4 regions of the Arthrobacter sp. 01L42 genome follow, and region 2 is predicted to be linked to each of the others. Evidence: riboswitches for the same ligand, from Rfam matches in the RefSeq annotation. Region 2 holds a riboswitch; each other region holds the start of a gene.
The links. Region 2 has a riboswitch for S-adenosylmethionine ahead of AC1DN2_RS04450 (bifunctional o-acetylhomoserine/o-acetylserine sulfhydrylase). Riboswitches for the same ligand answer to the same signal wherever they lie in the genome.

Region 1: it holds a riboswitch for S-adenosylmethionine, as region 2 does, so the genes downstream of both, AC1DN2_RS13995 (DUF1737 domain-containing protein) here and AC1DN2_RS04450 (bifunctional o-acetylhomoserine/o-acetylserine sulfhydrylase) in region 2, are expected to answer to the same signal.
Region 3: it holds a riboswitch for S-adenosylmethionine, as region 2 does, so the genes downstream of both, AC1DN2_RS12090 (methionine ABC transporter ATP-binding protein) here and AC1DN2_RS04450 (bifunctional o-acetylhomoserine/o-acetylserine sulfhydrylase) in region 2, are expected to answer to the same signal.
Region 4: it holds a riboswitch for S-adenosylmethionine, as region 2 does, so the genes downstream of both, AC1DN2_RS00585 (aminotransferase class V-fold PLP-dependent enzyme) here and AC1DN2_RS04450 (bifunctional o-acetylhomoserine/o-acetylserine sulfhydrylase) in region 2, are expected to answer to the same signal.

Annotation. Positions count from the first base shown of each region.
Region 1 is NZ_JBFTSL010000015.1:49,296-55,043, forward strand. Features, by position in the region: gene AC1DN2_RS13985 (aminodeoxychorismate lyase) at 1-26, shown strand, start outside; gene AC1DN2_RS13990 (ATP-grasp domain-containing protein) at 99-1,052, opposite strand; SAM riboswitch class IV at 1,371-1,484, shown strand; gene AC1DN2_RS13995 (DUF1737 domain-containing protein) at 1,512-1,820, shown strand; gene AC1DN2_RS14000 (rhodanese-like domain-containing protein) at 1,817-2,236, shown strand; gene AC1DN2_RS14005 (O-succinylhomoserine sulfhydrylase) at 2,237-3,445, shown strand; gene AC1DN2_RS14010 (glutamate--cysteine ligase 2) at 3,483-4,667, opposite strand; gene AC1DN2_RS14015 (UDP-N-acetylglucosamine 1-carboxyvinyltransferase) at 4,719-5,748, opposite strand, start outside.
Region 2 is NZ_JBFTSL010000004.1:35,687-41,434, reverse strand. Features, by position in the region: gene AC1DN2_RS04450 (bifunctional o-acetylhomoserine/o-acetylserine sulfhydrylase) at 120-1,436, opposite strand; SAM riboswitch class IV at 1,498-1,613, opposite strand; gene AC1DN2_RS04445 (VOC family protein) at 1,783-2,421, shown strand; gene AC1DN2_RS04440 (CPBP family intramembrane glutamic endopeptidase) at 2,596-3,363, opposite strand; gene AC1DN2_RS04435 (histidine phosphatase family protein) at 3,464-4,144, shown strand; gene AC1DN2_RS04430 (amidohydrolase family protein) at 4,208-5,440, opposite strand; gene AC1DN2_RS04425 (NAD(P)/FAD-dependent oxidoreductase) at 5,452-5,748, opposite strand, start outside.
Region 3 is NZ_JBFTSL010000012.1:29,825-35,572, reverse strand. Features, by position in the region: gene AC1DN2_RS12110 (acyl-CoA dehydrogenase family protein) at 1-46, opposite strand, end outside; gene AC1DN2_RS12105 (MetQ/NlpA family ABC transporter substrate-binding protein) at 74-943, opposite strand; gene AC1DN2_RS12100 (LLM class flavin-dependent oxidoreductase) at 976-2,418, opposite strand; gene AC1DN2_RS12095 (methionine ABC transporter permease) at 2,465-3,130, opposite strand; gene AC1DN2_RS12090 (methionine ABC transporter ATP-binding protein) at 3,123-3,932, opposite strand; SAM riboswitch class I at 4,072-4,162, opposite strand; gene AC1DN2_RS12085 (CoA-binding protein) at 4,260-4,685, opposite strand; gene acs (acetate--CoA ligase) at 4,993-5,748, shown strand, end outside.
Region 4 is NZ_JBFTSL010000001.1:136,609-142,356, reverse strand. Features, by position in the region: gene aroA (3-phosphoshikimate 1-carboxyvinyltransferase) at 1-1,081, shown strand, start outside; gene rsgA (ribosome small subunit-dependent GTPase A) at 1,065-2,180, shown strand; gene hisN (histidinol-phosphatase) at 2,257-3,087, shown strand; SAM riboswitch class IV at 3,165-3,278, shown strand; gene AC1DN2_RS00585 (aminotransferase class V-fold PLP-dependent enzyme) at 3,313-4,752, shown strand; gene AC1DN2_RS00580 (class I SAM-dependent methyltransferase) at 4,890-5,645, shown strand.

The DNA.
Region 1 (5,748 bases), on a different contig from region 2:
ACGCCCTCTTCGCGACCATCGAATAGCAACGCGGGGTCAGCTACGGCCCATCCCATGTCCCCGGATGGGCCGTAAGTGACCCCGCGTTGGTGTTGCGCTCACCCCAGGGCGTCAGCGGGCACTGCCGGGCACAGGCGGAACGAGGCCGGGTTGAACGCCGGGAGCATGAACGTTGCGAGCACGGCGTCGAGCATTTCCGGGGCCCAGGTGCTGTTCTCCCCCAGGGCCGCGCAGACACCCAGCACCACGGGCGTTCCGTCGGTGCGGCGGCGGATCTGGACCTGGACCGGCCCGGTCAGCCCGAGCGTGCGGACGGCGGCCAGGCCCAGCTTGCGCACATCGCCGGCCTGGTTCGCCGGCACCCTGCGGCTGACCTCGTCGCTGCCGGCGCGTCCATACGGAGTCCTGGTCTTCTCGAGGACCACCGCCACCGGCGCCATCGCGTTGCGTGCCGGGGTGCCGAACACCAGGCACACATAGTCGGCGCCCGGGATAAATTCCTGGACCAGTTGCCCCGCCGGCATGTTCTTCCAGCTAACGGAGTCGGTTCCGGCCAGCAGGTGGACACCATGGGAGCCTTTGAAGACCCGCGGCTTGACCACCACGGGGCCGCTGAGGCCGGCGAGGGAAGCCGGCGCGGCGGCGAGGTCGCCCGGAACCGCGAACCGGGGCACCGGGATGCCGGCCGCTTGCAGCGCCCAGGTGGTGAACAGGTGGTCGTTGGCGAGGGCCACCGCGGCGGGGTCGGCCACGATGATCCGCACATCCTGGGCGAATCCGGCGCGGGCCGCGGCCAGGACCGGGAGTTCCACGGTGAGGGTCGGAATGATGACGTTGATGGCTTCGCGGTCCACCACCCGGCGCAGGTCCAGGACCATGTCCGGGTTCGTCGCCGGCAGGAGCCTGACCGCGGCGGCGGGAGCCTCCCCGGCCTGGCGGGTGTCGGCACGGGCGTCGGAGCCGAGGTACGGGAGGCCCCGGGCTTCGAGCTGGGCCGCGACGGCCCGTCCGGCGGCGCTTGTAATCCCGGTAACGAGTATGCGCGGGCCCACGATTGCTCCATTCCGCCGTCACCGGCCGGACCGCGGCTGCGGCTCCGACCGTTCCAGCCACCGATTCCCAGACAGCTTGTTGATGGACAGACGAGTCGATTCCGGGACTGCTTGATTCACACATTGCTCGAATCACCTGCAGCTCCGGCCGACTCGTCGGACCTAATCCCCCCAGTAAACGGAGAAACGTCCCGGCAGACACGAGTGGGCTGTACCCGAAACTGGAGCCCGCCACTACTCGCCCGGGCCGCGGTCCGGTTACGGAACATGACGACGGCGGCGGTGCGGGCCGGCGTCGCAGGTGTTACGTTTTTGGGGAGTAATGAGAACCGGTGCCAAGCCCTGACTGGCCGGTCGGCAACCCTCCCTTTCGCGGCGGGGTGCCTCAGGTGAATACTCGGCAATCGAGAATTCGAGCTGCAAGCGTGAAAGAGGAGATCCGTCGTGACCGACACGTCAATACCCACAACAGCCGCACCCGGCACAGCACCCGGTACCGCACCCGGGGGCGAGGAGAGGCTGGCCTACCGCCTGTTCACCGGGGCGGATGACCGCGCCTTTTGCGAGCGGGTGTCAGCCGCCCTGGCCGAGGGTTACGTGCTGCATGGAAGCCCCGCCGCCAGCTTCAACGGAAGCACCGTGATCGTGGCGCAGGCGCTGGTCCTGCCGGCCGCGATTGCCAGTGCGGACGCCGCCGTGGCCAATGCGGTTGATGAGCTCGACGCCGACGAATTTGGCGCCGACGGGGCCTTCGCGGGCCACGCATGAGCTACGCCGGAGACCTCAGCCCGCAGGAGGCGTGGGCCAAGCTGGAGGCCGGAGCCATCCTGGTGGATGTCCGGACCGAGGGCGAATGGGCCCACATCGGCATCCCGGACACCGCGGCCGCGGGCGAGAGCCGCAACGATCCGCTCTTCATCCAGTGGAACCTCGCCGGCGGCACGCCGAACCCGCACTTCGTGGAACAGCTAAGGCAGCAGGCGCCGGAGGACACCGCCGTCGAACTGGTGTTCCTTTGCCGTTCCGGGGCCCGGTCGATCGCGGCCGCGACGGCCGCGACGGCCGCCGGCTACACCTCGTACAACGTCCTTGAGGGCTTCGAAGGCGAGACCGACCGCTTTGGCGAACGCACCGTCAATGGCTGGAAGAACCGCGGCCTGCCCACCAACCTCGGAAAGATCTAAGTGACTTTCAATCCCGACGCCGCCGGCTGGGCGGCCGACACCCAGGCCGTCCGTGGCGGCCTTGACCGCACCGGCTTCCAGGAAACCACCGAGCCGATCTTCCTCAATTCAGGATTCGTCTACGAGTCCGCGGCCGCCGCCGAGCGCGCCTTCACCGGTGAGGACGAGCGCTTCGTCTACTCCCGCTACGGCAACCCCTCCGTCGCCACCTTCCAGGAGCGGCTCCGGCTGCTCGAGGGAACGGAGGCGTGTTTCGCGACGGCGTCCGGCATGTCCGCCGTCTTCACCGCCCTGGGCGCGCTGTTGGCGGCCGGCGACCGGGTGGTCGCGGCCCGCTCGCTGTTCGGCTCGTGCTTCGTGATCCTGAACGAAATCCTGCCGCGCTGGGGTGTCGAGACGGTCTTCGTGGACGGCCCGGACCTGGAGCAGTGGAAATCCGCGCTGTCCGAGCCGACCACGGCGGTGTTCTTCGAGTCGCCGTCGAACCCGATGCAGGAAATCGTGGACATCGCCGCCGTGAGCAAACTGGCGCACGCGGCCGGCGCCACGGTGGTGGTTGACAACGTCTTCGCCACCCCGCTGCTCCAGCGCTGCGGCGACCTCGGCGCGGACGTGGTGGTCTACTCCGGCACCAAGCACATCGACGGCCAGGGCCGCGTCCTGGGCGGGGCCATCCTGGGCACCAAGGAATTCATCGACGGGCCCGTCAAGCAGCTCATGCGGCACACCGGTCCGGCCCTTTCGGCGTTCAACGCCTGGGTGCTCACCAAGGGCCTGGAGACCATGGCCCTGCGCGTCAACCATTCCTCGGCCTCCGCGCTGCGGCTGGCCGAATGGCTCGAGGGACAGCCTGCGGTCGGCTGGGTAAAGTACCCGCTGCTGCCGTCCCACCCGCAGTACCCGCTCGCAGTGCAGCAGATGAAGGCCGGCGGGACCGTGCTCACCCTGGAGCTGCAGCCCTCCCCCGGGCGCACGGCGAAGCAGGCCGCGTTCGCACTCCTGGACGCGCTGCGGATCATCGACATCTCCAACAACCTGGGCGATGCCAAGACGCTCATCACGCACCCGGCCACCACCACGCACCGCGCGATGGGCCCGGAAGGCCGCGCGGCGATCGGGCTCAGCGACGGCGTGGTCCGGCTCTCGGTGGGCCTGGAGGACGTCGATGACTTGATCCGCGACCTCGGCCAGGCGCTCAAGCAGGTCTAGGGCTTCCGCCGCACCCGCAACTGTTGCGGGCTCCCGGTCAGGCCGGGCGCAACCGGCCCAGGGCCGAACGATTGTCTGCCGGCCCCTCGGTGGCGGGCCCCTCGGTGGTCAGTTCGATGGCCCGCTCGACGACGGCGGGCAGGCCGCCGGCCCGGAACGGGCCGCGCTGCAGCTGCGAACCGGTACCCTCTGCCAGAATCCGCTCGACGCCCTCGCGCGCCAGCTCCAGCTCGCCCTGTTCCTCAAGCACCGGGGCCACGAAGTCCACGAGCGCCCTGACCACGTCCGCGGCCGGGGCCGGGGTGAAGGTTCCGAAGTCCAGGAGCTCCCCGCGCAGTCCGCAATTGCTGGCCTGCCAGGCGGCCATCCGCAGCAGCAGCGTGGGCACCGGGGCGGGATCGACGCCGTCGTTCCATTCCCGGGCGGCCGACTCCACGAGGGCGCGCACCAGTACGGCAATCAGGGCAGCATCCTCGGCCCGCAGGCAGACATCCGCGACCCGGATCTCCACGGTGGGATGCTGCCGGGCCAGCCGCGCGTCGAAATAGACCATCCCCTCATCCATCAGGACGCCGCTTTCGACCAGCCGGGTGACCACGCGGCGGTAGATGGGCAGGCTGCCGAAGATCATCGTGGGACCCGAGCCCGGCCAGCGGTTCCAGGCCTGGGTGCGGTAGCTTTCGAATCCGGTCTCGGCCCCATTCCAGTAGGGGGAATTCGCGCTGAGTGCTATCAGCACGGCCAGCTTGTCGCGGATCCGGTCCATTACCGCCACGCCCTCCTCCGGGGACTCCACAAAGGTGTGGACGTGGAGGCCGCAGGTCAGTTGGTTCCGGACGGTGAGCCCGAAGCGCTGCTGCATGGTCATATAGCGCGGATTCGGCGTCAGGTGGGTGGCGGAGCCTTGGGGCGACGTGGCCAGGGCCGCGACGCGCCCGCCGTGCGCCCGGGCGGCCTGGTCCGCAAGGGACCGGCCACGCCTGAGCTGCCGGAGCAATTCCGTGTACTCCAGGCACGGATGCGTCTGGGTCTCGATCTGTTCGAGCTTGAGCTCGTAGCTGAAGTCGGCGCCTTCGTGGACCGGTTTCTGTGCCGGGAGAACCCTGGCGGCTCCCTGTTGCGGCGGCACCAGACTCGGCAGCATGAGGTCAGCGAGGGCAAGCAGCATCCCCGATTCGGGGTCCACTATCAGCAGTTCTTCCTCCACGCCGAAGGTGCGCATGAATCTATTGTGCGTCAGGATCCGCCGAAACGCCCCACACCAACGCGGGGCTCAGTCTTGGAAATACTCGATCTTCGCCCCGATGGTGTTCAGCCGCTCGGCCAGGTCCTCATAGCCGCGTTCAATGACATAGATGTTCCGCAGCTCCGAGACGCCGCGGGCCGCCAGCATGGCCAGCAGCAGGCAGGCGGCGGGGCGGAGGGCCGGCGGGCAGCCCACCTCGGCCGCACGCCACTTGCTGGGCCCGTTGACGTAGATGCGGTGCGGATCGAGCAGCTGGACCTGGGCGCCGAGCTTGTTGAGCTCGGTCAGGTAGATGGCCCGGTTCTCGTAGACCCAGTCATGGATCATGGTCTGGCCGTGGGCGTTGGCGGCGATCACCGCGAAGAAGGGCAGGTTGTCGATGTTCAGCCCGGGGAAGGGCATGGGGTGGATCTTGTCCTCCGGCGCCCGCAGCTCCGAAGGCTTGGTGGTGACGTCCACCAGGCGGGTGCGGCCGTTGCGGGCAAAGTACTCCCCGGAAACTTCGAGCCGCTGGCCCATCTGCTCGAGCGTGGCGAGTTCGATTTCCATGAACTCGATCGGGACGCGGCGGATGGTGACTTCCGAGTTCGTCACGATGCCGGCGGTGATGAGGCTCATCGCCTCGATGGGGTCCTCGGACGGGAAGTATTCGATGTCGGCGTCGATCGACGGGCGGCCGGTGATCTTCAGCGTGGTGGTGCCAACCCCGGCGATGTCCACGCCGAGCATCTGCAGGTAGAAGCACAGATCCTGCACCATGTAGTTCGGGCTGGCATTGCGGATGATGGTGGTGCCACGGCGGTGGGCTGCGGCCATGATGGCGTTCTCGGTGACGGTGTCGCCGCGTTCGCTGAGCACGAAGGAGCGGTCGTGACCGTCCGACGGCGGCGCCTGCACCGCGTAGAACCCGGACTTCGCCTCCACGCTAAGGCCGAACTGGCGCAGTGCCTGCATGTGCGGCTGCACGGTGCGGGTGCCGAGGTCGCAGCCGCCGGCGTAGGGCAGCCGGTAGGTGTCGGCCTCGTCCAGCAGCGGGCCCAGGAGCATGATGACGCTG
Region 2 (5,748 bases):
ACCCGTCAGCACCGCAGACTCCCCACCTTTGACAGCCGTGACTGGCGGGTCGCCCCGGAGTGCCGGCGATTCCCGGTGTCATGCCCGTAAAGGTGGGGAAATTCGGCGTGGGCTTCGGCCTAGGCGGACTTGGCCGCGCGGAATCCGGCGTCGAGGTCCGCCAGGATGTCGTCAATGTGCTCCAGTCCCACCGAAAGCCGCACCAGCCCGGGGTTCACCCCGGCGATCACCTGCTGTTCGGGCGAGAGCTGGCTGTGGGTGGTCGACGCCGGATGGATCACCAGCGACCGGACATCGCCGATGTTCGCGACGTGCGAGTGCAGTTCGAGGGCATCGACGAACCGCTTGCCGGCCTCCGCTCCCCCGGCAATGTTGAACGCCACGACGGCGCCGGTCCCCTTGGGCCCGTACTTGCGGCCGCGCTCGTACCAGGGGCTGGACGGCAGCCCGGCGTAGGCGACCGATTCGACGTCGTCCCGCCCCTCCAGCCATTGCGCCACCTTCGTGGCGTTGGCCACGTGGCGCTCGACGCGCAGGCTCAGCGTTTCGATGCCCTGGGCGATGAGGAACGCGTTGAACGGGGACACCGCGGAGCCGAGGTCGCGCAGGAGCTGGACCCGGGCCTTGAGGATGTAGGAGAGATTCGCGCCCAGCGCGCCGCCCGCTCCGAGGTCGCGGGCGTAGACCAGGCCGTTGTAGGTGGGGTCGGGGGTGTTGAAGCCGGGGAACCGCTCCGGGTCCTTCCCGAAGTCGAAGTTGCCGGAGTCCACGATCACGCCGGCGATCGCGGCGCCGTGCCCGCCGAGGTACTTGGTGGCGGAATGGACCACGATGTCCGCGCCCCACTCGATCGGCCGGATCAGGTAGGGGGTGGAGAGCGTGTTGTCGACAACCAGCGGCACGCCGGCCTCGTGCGCCACCCGGGAGACGCCCTCGATGTCCAGGACGTCCTGGCGGGGGTTGGAGACCACTTCGCCGAAGAACAGCTTGGTGTTGGGCTGGACGGCGTCCCGCCACTGGTCCAGGTTGTCCGGGTCCGCCACGAAGGTCACGGAGATGCCGAACTTCTTCAGCGTGTGCGCGAGCAGGTTGTAGGTTCCGCCATAGAGGCTGGGGCTGGCCACCACATGGTCCCCGGCCTCGGCGATATTGAGGATGGCGAACGTCTCGGCGGCCTGGCCGGAGCTGAGCAGCAGCGCCGCGAGACCGCCTTCCAGGCTGGCGACGCGCTGTTCGACGGCATCCTGTGTCGGGTTGCCGATCCGGGTGTAGATGGGCGCGAGCTCGGCGAGCGCAAAGCGGTTCGCGGCGCTTTCGGCGCTGGGGAACACGAACGACGTCGTCTGGTAGATAGGCAGGGAACGCGCGCCGGTGGCGCTGTCCGGCTCCTGGCCGGCGTGGATCTGGCGGGTTTCAAAGGACCAGGCGTTGGACATTGGTGCTCCTCGAGTCACTGGGCACAGCACCGGCCGGGGCTTTCGGCCCGAACCGGAACAGGCGCCGCGCTTGCCCTCCGGCGGGCGCCGGACGGCCAGGTCTTCACCCGGGGCACCCCACCGCGATACGAGGGTTGCCGGCCAGCAAGCCGGGGCTGTGCGCTGGCACTCATGACCTGACTTCAGTGTAGGAATGGCGGCGGAGCCCTGGATAGCTTTGTGACGAAGATGAAGACGGCCGCCGTGACGGAGCATCCGGGGCGCCGCGTTCCGCGCCCCAGGACGTCCCATGACGGTTAGGGGAGCCTAAGCTGAGAGGTCCATCACAAAGTGCCAAGATGATGGCATGCGCATGGATCACGTCTCTTACGCCTGTGAACACGATGGCTTGGCAGCCACCACTGAACGTATTGCGTCTGCCCTCGGCGTTGAAGCCGTGAAGGGTGGAGTGCACCCCCGTTTCGGGACACGCAACATGATTATCCCGCTCGCGGGACACAAGTACCTGGAAGTCGTGGAGGTCCTGAACCACCCGGCCTCCGACAAGGCCCCGTTCGGCCAGGCCGTCCGGGCACGCTCCGAGGCCGGCGGCGGCTGGATGGGCTGGTGCGTCGAGGTTGACGACCTGGCCCCGTTCGAGGAGCGGCTCGGCCGCGCCGCCGTCAACGGCAACCGGAAGTTTCCCGACGGCCGCGAATTGGTCTGGAAGCAGATCGGCATCCTGGGGCTCATCGCCGACCCCCAGGTGCCATACATGCTCAAGTGGGAGGGCGACCCGGAGTTGCACCCGTCCAACGCCTACGCGAGCGATGTCAAGATGTCCGCACTGACCATTGCCGGTTCGGCCGAGCGCGTCACGGAGTGGCTGGGCGAACCGGTTGAAAAGCCGCTGGAAGACGTCGCCGTGAACTGGATCGCGCCGCACGGTACTCCCGGCATCCTCTCTGTCACCTTCGAGACCGCCTCCGGAGCGGTCACGATCTAACGCTCCACCTGCCCCACGCTTCGGCCGCCATCTCTTAGGTGCCAACGATGTCACCTAGGAGACGGCGGCCGAGATCATTTAAGGCCTGCTCCTAATAGCAACGCGGGGTCCCTTCGCGCCCGTCCGGGGGCTCCGGATGGGCCCGAAGGGACCCCGCCTTGCTTTGCGGGGAACTCAGCCCAGGCCCACTGCCTTGCCGAACAGGCTGAACCCCACGAACGCCACGGTGTCCAGGATGGCGTGGGCGATCACCAGCGGCATCACCCGTTTGGTCCGGATGTAGAACAGCGCGAAGACGACGCCCATCACCGCGTTGCCGATGAACGGCCCGAACCCCTGGTACAGGTGATAGCTGCCGCGGAGCAGGGCACTGGCGGCGATGGCCGCCGGCACGCTCCAGCCCAGTTTCCCGAGCCGGTCCAGCAGGTACGCCACCACAATCACTTCCTCGACCACCGCGTGCCGGATCGCGGACAGGACCAGCACCGGCACGGTCCACCAGTACGCGTCCAGGGCGCTGGGGATGATCGCCGTCGTGATCCCCATCGCCCGGCCGGCGGCGTAGAGCCCCAGGGACGGAATGCCGATGAGCGCGGCGAGTCCGAGACCCTGCAGGAGGTCCTTGCCGGGCCGGGCGAAGTCGAAGCCGATCCTTCGGAACGCCGAGGTTCCGCGTTCACCGGCCGGCCAGTGTTCGGTGAGGAAATAGATCACGAGGGCCACCGGGACCAGGGCGAAGATGATGTCCAGCAACTGGTAGGTGAGGTCGAAGTATTCGCGTGCGCTCTGTGAGCGGTTCAGGGTGGATGTCCCCTGGGCCAGCGGCGCCGTGGTCATCTTGTCCAGCAACTGCACCAGGGAGTAGATCGCGGACTGCCCGAGTGACAACCCCAGGACAATCAACACTTCGAACCGCAGCCGACGGCGGGAGGGAACCAACATGGTTCTATCTTGCCTGCACTTGCCGATAGTTTGCTGGTGCCCGCGTGGTGCCGGCCGCGCCGGCACCCCCGGCTTTTTGGGAGCCCTATGCTTGGGGATTATGAGTGCGCCCCGGAAAATCATCTTGATCCGGCACGGCCAGTCTGCCGCCAATGCCGACACCTCGATCTACAACCGTGTTCCGGACTACCGGATCCCGTTGACCGCGCTGGGCCTGGAGCAGGCCACCGCGGCCGGGGAGGAGGTCCGGCGCCAGCTGGACGGCCGCCCGGTGTGCGTCTACGTCTCCCCTTACCTGCGCGCCTACCAGACCCTCGAGGCGCTGAATCTCGGTCCGCTCGTGGAGCGGGTGATCGAGGAACCGCGCCTGCGCGAACAGGACTGGGCCAACTTTCAGATCGCCGGCGACATCGAGGACCAGAAGGAGCTCCGCAACGCCTACGGGCACTTCTTCTACCGCTTCCGCGAGGGCGAGTCCGGTTCCGATGTGTATGACAGGATTTCTTCCTTCATGGAAACCCTGCACCGGCACTGGTCCCGGCCCGGCTATGCCCCGAACGCGCTGTTTGTGACGCACGGATTGACCATGCGGCTGTTCTGCATGCGCTGGTTCCACTGGTCGGTGGAATATTTCGAGTCCCTGAATAACCCCGAGAACGCCCAGGTCCGCACCCTGCTGCGCACCTCGCACGGCAAGTACGAGCTCGACAAGCCCTTCACGCAGTGGGAGAAGAGGCGCGTGGACGAGACCGTCCTCGACGCACCGCCCATGATGTTCTAGGGCGGCCCGTCCGGGGCCGGAGCCAGCCGGGTCAGCGGACCGGCTCGCTAACGGACCGGCTGGCTAACGGACCGGCTGCGCTACACCGGCGCGCCACACCGCGTGCGTCAGGGGGATGCCGGGCCGGTAGGCCAGGTGCGTGGCGGAAGGCGCGTTGAGCAGGTGCAGGTCCGCGCGGTGTCCGACGGCGATCGAGCCCACCGCGCGTGCGCCGTCGGCGTCGCTTCCGGACTCCCGGCTCAGGGCCAGCGCGCCGCCGTAGGTCGCGGCACGCACCGCCTCATGGACGCTGAGCCGCATCTGCAGCACGGCGGTGGTGACGCAGAACGCCATGGAGCTCGTGTAGGACGTGCCGGGGTTGCAATTGGACGCCAGCGCCAGCTGCACACCGGCGTCGAGCAGTTCACGACCGGGGGCCAGCGGCTGCCGGGTGGAGAGATCGCAGGCCGGCAGGCACGTGGCGACCGTGCCGCGCTGCCCGGATCCAGGCGTGCCGCTGCCGCCGGCGGCGTCCCAGCCGGACCAGCTGCCGGCAAGGGCATCGACATCCGCGGCCGAAAGGTAGTTCACGTGGTCCACGCTCGCGGCGCCGACTTCCACCGCCAGCCGGACGCCGGGGCCCTCGCCGAGCTGGTTGCCGTGGACGCGCAGCCCCAGCCCGGCGGCCTTGCAGGCCAGGAGCACCCGGCGGGACTGGTCCTCGTTGAACGCGCCCTGCTCGCAAAAGACGTCGGCCCAGCGGACGTAGGGCCGAACTGCGGTGAGCATCGGCCCGCAAACCAGCTCCGTATATTCCTCCGCGTCCATCCCGGCGGGCACAAGGTGCGCCCCCAGGTAAGTCACCTCGTCCGCCACGGTGGAGGCGATGCGGGCGCTGCGGGCCTCGTTCTCGAGGTCCAGGCCGTAGCCGGTTTTGGTCTCCAGGTAGGTGGTGCCCTGCGACACGGCCTCCGCGACGCGGCCCATCGCCAGCCGGGTCAGGTCGAAGTCGCTCGTGCTCCGGGTGGCGCCGGTGGTGACGGCGATCCCGCCGGCGCTGTAGCTTTCTCCCGCCATCCGGGCCTCGAACTCGGCAGTGCGGTCCCCCGCGAAGATCAGGTGCGTGTGCGAGTCGACCCAGCCCGGGAGGAGCGCCCGGCCACCGGCATCCACCCGTTCGTCCGCGGCCGGGGCGTCGGCCGCGGGCCCGAGCCAGGAAATCCGCTCCCCCTCGATTACCACCGCCGCGTCGCGGAGGACGCGGTGTTCCGCGTCCTGGGTCATCAGTTCGGCGATATTGGTGATGAGGGTACTCATGGATCCATTCTTCAGCGCCGGATGGACCAGCGGGTCGCGGCCAGCGCCTCCGCTGTCCGGGATGCCGGACTGGCCTCGGTGGACGGGGACACGGCCAGGGACACGGCCGGGGTCAGAGCCGGGGCGGAGCCCTGGCCGGCGAGGATCAGCCCGGCGGCCAGTTCCGCGACGCCGGATGAGGTCTGGAATCCGTACCCGCCCTGGCCGGCGAGCCAGAAGAATCCGGTGGCCTCGGCGTCGAACCCCACCACCGGGACGCCGTCGGCCGCCTCCGTCCGCAGCCCCGTCCAGGCCGTGCGGACGTTCCG
Region 3 (5,748 bases), on a different contig from region 2:
GTGCTGATGGTGCTGCGGGGGCTGTGGTCTCTGGTGCGTAGGACATGCGTTCCCTTGGTTGCTGGTGGCCGGGCTAGAGCTTGGCGGCGTCGGCGGCGGGATCCTGGTCCCAGGGGGTGGGCAGGATGCCCTTCTGGTAGCTGGCAAACCAGGCCTTGACCTCCGGTGACTGGAAGGCGGCCTTGAGGGCCGCGGCCTTCTCCGACCCGGCAAAATCCTTCCGCCCGGCAACCACGATCCGGAACGGGACCTGGTCCGCATCCGTTTCGAAGGCCAGCGCGTCGTCCTTGCTGTGCCCGGCATCCGCGGCCATCCGGGCGACCAGGAAGCCGGCGTCGACATCAGGAAGGGTCTTGGCGAGGGACTGCTGGTCCACTTCCACGAACTGCAGCTTCTTCGGGTTGGCCGCGATGTTCTTTTGCGAGGTGTGGATCACGGTGGCGTCAGACAGCTCCAGCAGGCCGGCGTCGCGCAGCATGAACAGGGCACGGCCGTTGTTCGCCGGGTCCACGGGAATGCCGATCTTGGCGCCGTCCGGGAGCTCGTTCAGGGACTTGTACTTGTCAGACCAGATGCCGCCCGGGGCGCTGTAGACGTAGAACAGTCCCACGTTCTCCAGGCCCTTGTCCTGGTTGAACTGCTTCAGGTAGGCGTTGTGCTGGAAGAAGTTGGCGTCGAATTCGCCGTTGGCCACGGCCAGGTTGGGCTGGATGATGTCCGTGACGTACGTGGGCTCCAGGGTCCAGCCCTGGGCCGCGAGCAACTTCTGGGCCAGCTTGGTCGGTTCCTGGTACGGGGCGGACTCGGTGACGATAATCTTGATCGTCTTGCCGCCGCTGGCGCCGGCGCCGCCGGGGTTGGTGAGGCCGCAGCCGGTCAGTGCCGCGGCGGAGACAGCACCGGCACCGGCGAGGGCATATTTGAGGAAATTTCTACGCTGCATGGTCTTGGTCCTTTGTGGTGGTTCGCGCTGGGCTATGACTGGGCGGTAACGCTGGCGGGCTGGTTTTCGGCCGCCGCGGAGAATTCGGTGAAGGCTCCCCGGAAGGCCGCCGCGGGGTGGCGTCCGTTGAGCCGCGGCCCGGCGCCGAAGAGCTTCTCGCGCAGGGTTCCCGGCGCGTAGCCGGTCTGGGCGAGGCCGCGGCTGCGCAGTTCCGGCAGCACACCGTCGATGAAGTCGGTGTAGGAGCCGGGGATGGTCTGGTTGATGATGTTGATGCCGTCGATTCCGGCGTCCTGCCACTGCTCGAGACGGTCGGCAATCTGGTCCGGCGTTCCCACCACCCGGTTGGCCCGGCTGCGGTAGAGCGCAATGTCGCGGAGGGTGGGGTTGCCGCCGCGGACGGAGGCGCGGATAGCCGTGAGATGTCCCTGGCTGCCTTCCGTTTCAAGGTCCCCGAGCGGGGTGTCCAGCGGCAGGCCGCCGAGGTCGACGCCGAACCCGCCGCCCACGTGGGCCAGCAGGGCCTCAATGTCCAGGCTGTCCTCGAGCTCGTCGGCCTTGCGGTGCGCCTCGGCTTCGGTGCCGCCCACCACGAAGTGCATGCCCTGGAGGAACTTCACGTCATCCGGATGGCGGCCGGCGGCAACGGCCTGTTCCCGGACGGCCGCGGTGTACTTCGCGGCCACCTCGGTGCTCGGCGCGAGGGTGAAGGTGGCCTCGGCGTTGGCGGCGCAGAACTGCTGGCCGCGGCCGGAGCTCCCGGCCTGGAAAAGCACCGGGGTGCGTTGCGGTGAAGGGGCCGCGAGGTGGGGTCCGTCGATCGAGTACCGGGGCCCGCGGTGGTAGATCTTGCTGACCTTCTCCGGGTCCGCGTGGACCCCGGTCGCCTTGTCCCGGAGCAGCGCGTCGTCTTCCCAGGACCCTTCCCACAATTTGTAGGCGGCCTCGACGTATTCGTCCGCCCAGTCGTAGCGTTCGTCATGCTTGGTCAGCTCGGTGGCGTTGAAGTTCCGGTGCGCGTTTTCCAGCACGCTGGTGACGATGTTCCAGGCCACGCGGCCGCCGCTGATGTGGTCCAGCGTGGACATCTGCCGGGCGAACTGGAACGGATGGCTTTGAATCACCGACGACGTCGCGGCCAGCCCGATCTCCCGCGTTCCCGTGGCGAGCGCGGACAGCAGAATGAGGGGGTCGTTGGACGGCACCTGCAGGCCCTTTTTCAGCAGAGATGCCCACCCGCCGTCGTAGTCGCCGTAGAGACCGACGACGTCGGCGAAGAAGATCGCGTCAAACTTGGCGTCTTCGAGCTGGCGGGCCAGGTCGATCCAGAGCTGGAGTTCGTTGAACCGGTGCTGCTGGGCTTCCGGGCGCCGCCACTGGCCGCCCATGATGTGGCTGGACGTGTTCATCACGAAGGCGCTGATCAGCAGGCGCGGACGGGGTCCGTCGAAACGGATACTGGGTGTTGAAGTCATGGGATGCTTTCCGCTGTGGGAGGTGGGACGAGGGTGCTGCCGGCGCTCAGAGGCGCTTGTCCAGGCGCCGGGCAACATAGGATCCGCCCAGCTGAACGATGGTGACCAGCAGGATCATCAGGACAATGGCGGTGATCATGAGCGGCGTTTCGTAGCGGTAATAGCCGTACCGGATGGCGAAGTCGCCGATTCCGCCGCCGCCCACCAGTCCGGCCATCGCCGAGTACGAGATGAAGCTGACGGTCATGATGGTGATGGAGCTGACGAGTCCGGGCTTCGCCTCCACAATCAGGACGTCCCGGACGATCTGGGACCTGCTGGCGCCCATGGACCGTGCCGCTTCGACCACTCCGCCGCCGAGTTGGCTCAGGTTCTGTTCCACGAAGCGGGCGAAATACGGAATGGCGTTGAGGGTCAGCGGGACAATGACGGCGGCCGTGCCGATGGTCGTGCCGACAATGAACCTGGTCACGGGAATGATCGCGATCAGCAGGATCAGGAACGGGAACGAGCGGAGCAGGTTGACCAGCCCGTCCAGGACCCGGTGCAGCTTTGGCCTGTGCTTGAGCCCGTTGGGACCGATGGTGTAGAGCAGGACACCCAGCGGTGTCCCGAGCAGCACTGCCAGCGGGATGGCCACCAGCAGCATGGTGAGGGTCTGTCCCATGGCGACGCCGATTTCGGGCAGGACTTCCAGGATGCGGTCAAGCATTGATCAGGCCCTCCGACGCGGCTGTGGTGTGGGTGCCCCTCCCGGAGCGGTCCAGCTGGATCTCATCGGAGACCAGGTAGCGGCCGATCGACGTCGCCGGGTGGAAGCCGGGGCGCTGGAGTTCGGCGAGGTCGAGCTGCTCCACCACCCGGCCTTCTTCCATGACCGCGACGTTGTCCGCGATGGCCTTGATGACATTCATCTCGTGGGTGACCACCACGATTGTGATGCCGAATTCGGCGTTGACGTCGGCCAGGTATTGCAGGACCGATGACGTCGTCCGGGGATCCACGGCCGACGTCGGCTCGTCGCAGAGCAGCACTTTGGGCCCGGTGGCAAGGGCGCGGGCGATCGCCACCCGCTGTTTCTGGCCCCCGGAGAGTTTGGCCGGATACGTTCCCGCTTTGTCGGCGAGGTCCACGATTTCCAGGGTTTCGGCGGCCCGCCGCCGGCGTTCCGCCTTCCCGACGCCGGCGAACTTCAGGGACAGCTCCACATTTTCCTGGGCTGTGAGGTTGTTGAGGAGATTGAAGTGCTGGAAAATCATGCCGATGTCATGCCGCTTGGTCCGGAGCTCGGCGTCGGACAGGGTCACCAGGTCCACGCCGTCCACCAGGACGCGGCCCGACGTCGGGCGCTCGAGGAGGTTGATGTTGCGCAGCAGCGTGGATTTGCCGGCGCCGGAGAACCCGATGATGCCCTGGATGGTGCCCCGCCTGATGTGCATGCTGACGTCATCGACGGCCGTGAAAGGTCCCGCGGCCGAAGCGAATGACGTGCTGACGTTCTGGATCTCGATCACAGGCCCCCACCTGCTCGGGGCCGCGGCGCTGCCGCTGTCTGCGTGTTCATGATTTCCTCCGGGCTCGCCCGAGGAAAGCCCTGGGTCCTGGCTTCCGGGCAGCGCTGAGCGAAGCCGGGGAGCCTCAGAACACAGTGGTTCTCCATCGGTCCTGGCGGTAGCACCGTCCTCAAAGGAGGGGGTTGCTGCGGCGTCACGGAGCCAGATCTCTCAGCCGCTCGGGATGGTTACGAGTCCATCTCACACGGCAGGAGGCCGGATACAGAAAAAGCCGGTCACATTTTGTAACCGACTCTTCCCGATCTGTTGATCGTCATTCCCGGGCCGTTAGATGCCCACGCGCCAGCCTTCGCGGGCGGGGCACGCGTTCACGACGACGTCCAGCCCGGCGGCCTTGGCCCGGTCCGTCGCGGCGTCGTCGAAGACGCCCAGCTGCAGCCAGACGGCCTTGGCGCCTACTGCGATGGCCTCGTCTATGACTGCGCCCACCCTGTGGGAGTTGACGAAGCAGTCCACGACGTCGATCGGGTGCTTCTCCGCCGGGATGTCAGACAGGGAACGGTACCCCTTCTCGCCGTGGACATCGTCGCCCGGAAGGTTGACCGGAATGATGGTCATGCCCATCCGGTCCCGGACATAGAGGGAGACCTCATACGCCGAGCGCCATTCGTTGGTGGTGAGGCCGACCACCGCCCACGTGCCTTTGGTTCGCATGAGGCGGTCAATGACTGCCGGATCGTTAACATGGGCCATGCATCAACCTTACTCCTGCGACCTTTCCGGGCAATTGTCGAATAAATGAATGATTTGGGCAGGACCCACGCCGGGTGAACGAATATTACGGCGCTCCCGGACGCCGATTTTGCGGAATCGTGCATCTGAAGTTCTAGTAGGTAGTGACCATCCCGAGCGGCCGAGAGACCTGGATCGATGACGCCGCAGCAACCCCCCGGTGACGTGAGACGACCATTCCCACGCAACCGCTCCGCCCTCCTTCGGTGAAATTCGAGGGAGCCGGAGCAACCAAGGGTGCTACTGCCAGGACCGATGGAGTGCAGCAATGACCCCTGAGAATTCTTCCGCCCTGCCCACCTTTGCCCGGACTGCGTCCGAGGCATTCCCACAAACCACTTCGGACGCGACGGCGAACGAAGCAGGGCTGCGTGACGCGCCCGGCTCCTCTCGCGGCTCTTCGGGGTGGTCCCTGAACGAGTCCACGGACGGCGCAGTGCACGGCGTCCCCGCCGATGGGCCGGCGCGTCACCGCAGCACCACCTTCGGAAACCACCTTCCCCGGCACGGCGGCGCCGTGACCGCGGGAACTGTCCAGGCAGAGACGGTTGCGTTCTGGGAAACCCAGGCTCTCCGCCTCGACTGGGCGGACCTGCCCGGCGGCGCGACGGAGCAAACCAAGCCCTGGCACACCGCGCACCGCCGGATCCCGGCCGACGTCGAGGCCGGCACCGGACCTCAGATCACCTGGTTCGAAGGGGGCAGGCTCAATGTCGCCTACAACTGCGTCGACCGCCACGTAGCGGCGGGGCGCGGAGACAAGGTGGCCCTGCACTTTGAGGGCGAGCCCGGCGACCGCCGTGCCGTCACCTACGCCGAACTCCAGCGCGAGGTCTCCAAAGCCGCCAATGCCCTCCTGGATCTCGGTATCACCAAGGGCGACCGGGTGGTCATCTACCTCCCCGTCATCCCCGAAACCGTGATCATCACCCTCGCGGTGGCCCGGATCGGTGCCATCCATTCCCTGGTCTTCGGCGGATTCTCCGCCGAGGCCCTGAAGTTCCGGGTGGAGGACACCGGCGCC
Region 4 (5,748 bases), on a different contig from region 2:
CACCGCGGCGGCTGACACGGCGATCGACTGCGGCCTGGCCGGCACGGTCATGCGCTTTGTCCCGCCGGTGGCCGCGCTGCGCCGCGGTGAGTCCCGTTTCGACGGCGACCCGCACGCCCGCAAACGCCCCATGGGCACCATTATCGAGGCCCTCGCCGGCCTGGGTGTGGCAGTCACCGCACCCAACGGCGGTCCGGCGTCGTCGTTGCCGTTCACGGTGCACGGCTCGGGCGAGGTGCGCGGCGGCCACCTGGTCATCGATGCCAGCGCTTCGTCCCAGTTCGTCTCCGCCCTGCTGCTGGCCGGGGCGCGCTTCACCGAGGGACTCCACCTGGAGCACGTCGGCAAGCCCGTGCCGAGCCTGGACCACATCAACATGACCGTGGCCGTGCTGCGCGGCGTGGGCGTGGCGGTCGACGACTCGGTGCCGAACCACTGGGTTGTCTCCCCCGGCCCGATCCGCGCCTTCGACGTCCGGATCGAGCAGGACCTCTCGAACGCCGGCCCCTTCCTCGCGGCGGCCCTGGCCACCGGCGGCACCGTGCGGATCCCGAACTGGCCCGCGGAAACCACCCAGGTGGGTGATCTCTGGCGCGGAATCCTGACCGCTATGGGCGCCACGGTGACGGTTGACGGCGGCACCCTGACCGTCAGCGGGGGCCCGGAGATCAAGGGCGGCGACTTCGACGAAACCAGCGAACTCGCCCCCACCGTAGCCGCGCTGTGCGCCCTCGCCACCGGCCCCTCACGGCTGGGCGGCATCGCCCACCTCCGAGGCCATGAAACGGACCGGCTCGCCGCCCTCGTCGCCGAAATCAACCGCCTCGGCGGGGACGCCGAAGAAACCCCCGACGGCCTCATCATCCGCCCGGCCGCGCTGCACGGCGGCGTCGTGCACAGCTACGCGGACCACCGCATGGCAACCGCCGGCGCCATCCTCGGCCTTGCCGTAGCCGGCGTGGAAGTCGAGGACATCGCAACCACGGCCAAGACCATGCCCGATTTCCCGCAACTCTGGGAAGCGATGCTGGCCCAGGGACCCGCCGCAGATGAGGACACCGCCGGTGGCACGCAGCACTGATTCCTGGGACGAGTCCGACGTCCGGATCCGGCCGAACAAGAAGGGCACACGGCCCCGCACCAAGGACCGGCCCAGCTACGATGACGCCGTCACCGGACGCATCATCACCGTTGACCGCGGCCGCTACACCGCCGTCGTCGGCGAGGGGACCGCGGACGAACGCAAGATCATCGCGGCCCGGGCCCGGGAACTGCGCCGCAACCCGGTGGTTGCCGGCGACTTCGTCTCCCTGGTCGGGGATGTCACCGGCGAGCCCGACACTCTGGCGCGGCTGGTCAGGATCCAGGACCGCAAGACGCTGCTGCGCCGCAGCGCCGACGACACGGACCCGATCGAACGTGCCGTCGTGGCCAACGCCGACCAGCTGGTGGTGGTGGTCGCCGCTGCCAACCCCGAGCCGCGGACCGGTTTCATCGACCGCGCGCTGGTGGCCGCGTACGACGCCGGCATTGAGCCGCTGCTGCTCGTCACCAAGGCCGACGTCAAGGATCCCGCCGAGCTGCTGTCCAACTACCAGCACCTCGACTTCCCCGTCATCATCTCCAAGACCGCCGACACCGCCGCTTCCGGCATCGACGCCCGCTCCGACGACGGGCTCTCCGCCCGGCTCGACAAGGACGCGGTATCCCAGCTGCGCGACTACCTCGACGGCAAGGTCACCGTGATGCTGGGCCATTCCGGCGTCGGCAAGTCCACCATGGTCAACGCCCTGACCGGGGCCGAGCGGGCCACGGGAGGCGTGAACGCGGTAACCGGCCGCGGCCGCCACACGTCCTCCTCCGCACTGGCGCTCAAAGTCAACGATGCCCCTGCCGGCAGCTGGATCATCGACACCCCCGGCATCCGGTCCTTCGGTCTGGCCCACGTGGACCCGGACCGGATCCTGCGTTCCTTCCCGGACCTGGAACCGGGCACCGATGATTGCGAACGCGGCTGCAAGCATGACTCCACCGCCGTCAACTGCGGCGTCGACAAGTGGGTTGCGGCCGGGCACGCGGGGCCCTCGGGACCGGCCAGGCTCGCGTCCCTGCGCCGGCTGCTGGGCACGGACCCGCGGATGGAAGCGCAGGAAACCAAGGAACTGGGCACCGTCTCCTAGCCGGACCGGCAGCGGGGCGGCGGCGCCGAGCCGCGGCCTCCCGCCCGGGGGCCCGGTTTGACGGTAGTTTGGAACCATGAGCCAACCCGCTTCGAGCTACAACGATGACCTGCGCCTTGCCCATGTACTGGCAGATTCGGTCGATTCCCAGACCATGAGCCGCTTCAAGGCGCTCGACCTTCGGATCGAGACGAAGCCCGACCTTACACCCGTCACCGATGCCGACAAATCCGCGGAAGAGGCCATCCGCGGCCAGCTCTCCCGGTCACGTCCGCGTGACGCGGTCCTGGGCGAAGAGTTCGGCAGCTCGGGCCACGGTTCCCGCCGGTGGATCATCGACCCGATCGACGGCACGAAGAACTTTGTCCGCGGCGTCCCGGTCTGGGCCACCCTGATCGCCCTCGTCGATGAGGGCGAGCCGGTGGTCGGCGTCGTCAGCGCGCCGGCACTGGGCAAGCGCTGGTGGGCCGCCAAGGGTGCAGGCGCCTACACGGGCCGCTCGCTCGCCGCCGCCACACGGTTGAAGGTATCCAACGTCTCCAATCTCGAGGACGCCTCGCTGTCCTACTCCAGCCTTGGCGGCTGGAAGGAACGCGGGAACCTGGATGAGTTCCTGGGCCTGACCGAGGAAGTGTGGCGGACCCGCGCCTACGGTGACTTCTGGTCGTACTGCCTCGTGGCCGAGGGCGCCGTGGACATCGCCTGCGAACCCGAGCTGAATCTCTATGACATGGCCGCCCTGGTGCCGATCGTGACCGAGGCCGGCGGCCGCTTCACCTCGCTCGAAGGCGAGGACGGCCCCTTCGGCGGCAACGCCCTGGCCACCAATTCGATCCTGCACTCGGAAGTGCTCAAGCGGCTCAACCCCGGACTCGACGACCTCTTCCAGGCCCACCCGAACAACTGATCCGCGCCCGTAATATTCCGCTTCACAATCGGCGGCCGCCTTTTCCCCGGCTGCGCCGATGTCCTACGCTCGATGCAGGTCACGAGTGCCAGCGCTAAACCCCGGTTTGCTGGCCGGCAACCCTCCAGTCGCGGTGGGGTGCCCCGGGTGACGACCTGGCCGGTCCGGAACGGACCCGGCAAGCGCGGATTCCCACGGTGTGGGGTCCTGTTCGAGTGAGGTCCCATGACAACTGCCACTTTCCCCGCCGCCACTGAATTCCATGCACGGCTTGCCCTCGCGGCCCGCCCGCTGGCAGCCGTCACCGGGGCTGAAATCCAGGCCCCGCTGATCACAGGCGGCCACGCGCGCTACGCCAACCTCGACTACGGCGCCTCCGCACCGGCCCTGTCCGTGGTCTCGGCCTACCTGAACGAAATCCTGCCGTACTACGCAAGCGTGCACCGCGGCGCCGGCTACGCATCACAGATCAGCACCTCCGTCTACGAGAACGCCCGGGACATCGTGCGGGACTTCGTGGGCGGCCGGCCCGGCGATTCCGTGATCTTCACGCGCAACACCACCGATTCCCTGAACCTGCTGGCCGGCTGCCTGCCGCTGCGCGACGGGCGGCCCGCGGGCGAGGTCCTCTACCTCGACATCGAACACCACGCCAACCTCCTGCCCTGGCAGAATGTCCCGCACCGCAGCGTCGTGGCCGCCGCCACCCTCGCGGCCACCGTGGACCGCCTGCGCGACGAACTCGCCCGCGGCGGGGTGAGCCTGCTGGCCGTCACCGGCGCCTCCAACGTCACCGGGGAGATCCTCCCGATCCGGACCCTGGCCGCACTGGCGCACGAATACGGCGCCAGGATCGTTGTCGACGCCGCGCAGCTCGCCCCGCACCGGCGGATCAATATCGCCGCGGACGACGTCGATTACCTCGCCTTCTCGGGACACAAGCTGTACGCCCCGTTCGGCGCCGGCGTGCTGGTGGGGCGGACGGACTGGCTCGACGCCGGCACCCCGCACCTGGCCGGCGGCGGCGCGGTCCGCGATGCCCGGCTCGACTCCGTCAGCTGGACCACGGGACCTGCCCGGCATGAGGGCGGCTCGCCGAACGTCCTCGGCGCGGCGGCCCTCGCCCGCGCCACCCAGGTCATTGCGGCCCTGGACCCGGAGCAGTGGCAGGCCCACGAGGACGCCATCCGGTCCTTCCTCGTCGAGGGCCTCCAGGGCATCGAGGGAGTAACCGTGCACCGGATCTTTGCCGATTCGGCTTCCGATTCTTCCCCTGCTTCTTCCACTGGAGGCGATCAGCCGGACACCGGCACGATCGGCGTCGTGAACTTTTCCGTGGAAGGCTACGACGCCGGACTGGTGGCCGCCTACCTGTCGGCCGAACACGGCATTGGCCTGCGCGACGGCCGCTTCTGTGCCCACCCGCTGCTCAAGCGGCTCGGCCTGCCCGCCGGCTCCCTGCGGGCCAGCTTCGGCCTCGGCTCACGGCTTGAGGACGCCGAACGCCTGCTGGCCGGCCTGCAGCAGCTGCGGCAGAACGGACTCGGCTGGGATTACGTGGTGGACGCGGGCCGCTGGGTGCCGGCCAACGATACCCGCAGCTATCCCCACTGGGCGCCGAACACCCCGGGCACCGCCGGCGCTGCGCCCTGCACCCTCGACTAGGCAGGATCGGGGCCCGGCGCGGGTGCGGTAAATTCGAAAGGTATCTGAGACCAGCAGGACCTTCCCGAAGGAGATCGCACGTGGCAAGCGCCGGCCCCAGGCTCCACAGCGGAGTCAAGCCGCACAGCGGACCGAAACTGCACAGCGGACCGAAGCTGCACAGCGTGCGGCGCCAGGAACTCGGACAAAGCTTCCAGGACGGCGGGGAGCACTACGAGCGCGTCCGCCCCGGCTATCCGCAGGAGTCAGCCGACTGGCTGGTCCCGTCGGGAGCCAGGGACGCCGCGGACATTGGCGCGGGCACCGGGAAGTTCACCTCCCTTTTGGCGGAACGCGGACTGGGCACGGTGGCCGTGGACCCCTCTGCCGACATGCTCGGGCAGTTGCGCCGGACCCTGCCGGACGTCACCGCCATCGAGGGCAGCGCCGAGGACACCGGTCTCGAGCCGGAGTCCTTTGACCTGGTCACGGTCGCCCAGGCGTGGCACTGGTGCGACCCCGGCCTGGCAAGCACCGAGATTGCCCGGATCCTGCGGCCGCACGGCGTGCTGGGCCTGATCTGGAACCAGCTGGACACCAGCGTGCCCTGGGTGCACCGGCTCTCCCGGATCATGCACGCCGGGGACGTCCACAAACCACACTTCCGTCCGGCCGTGGGCCCCGAGTTCACCGGGCTGGAGAGCCACCTGACGCGCTGGGAGGATTCCGTCACGACGGAGGACATCCAGGAGCTGGCCAAGTCCCGCAGCTACTATCTCGCGGCATCGGACTCCACCCGGGCCAAGGTCACCGACAACCTCGCCTGGTACCTGCACGAGCACCTGGGACACATCCCTGGCGAGGTGCTCCGGCTGCCCTACCTGACCCAGACGTGGCGGGCCTTCCGGGCCTGATGCACGCTCACCCCGGATTCCCCCGGATTCCCCCGGATTGCACGCAGCGCCCGCCGGGCTTATTGTTTCGGTATGCCTAATAAATTCTTATAGGCACACGAAA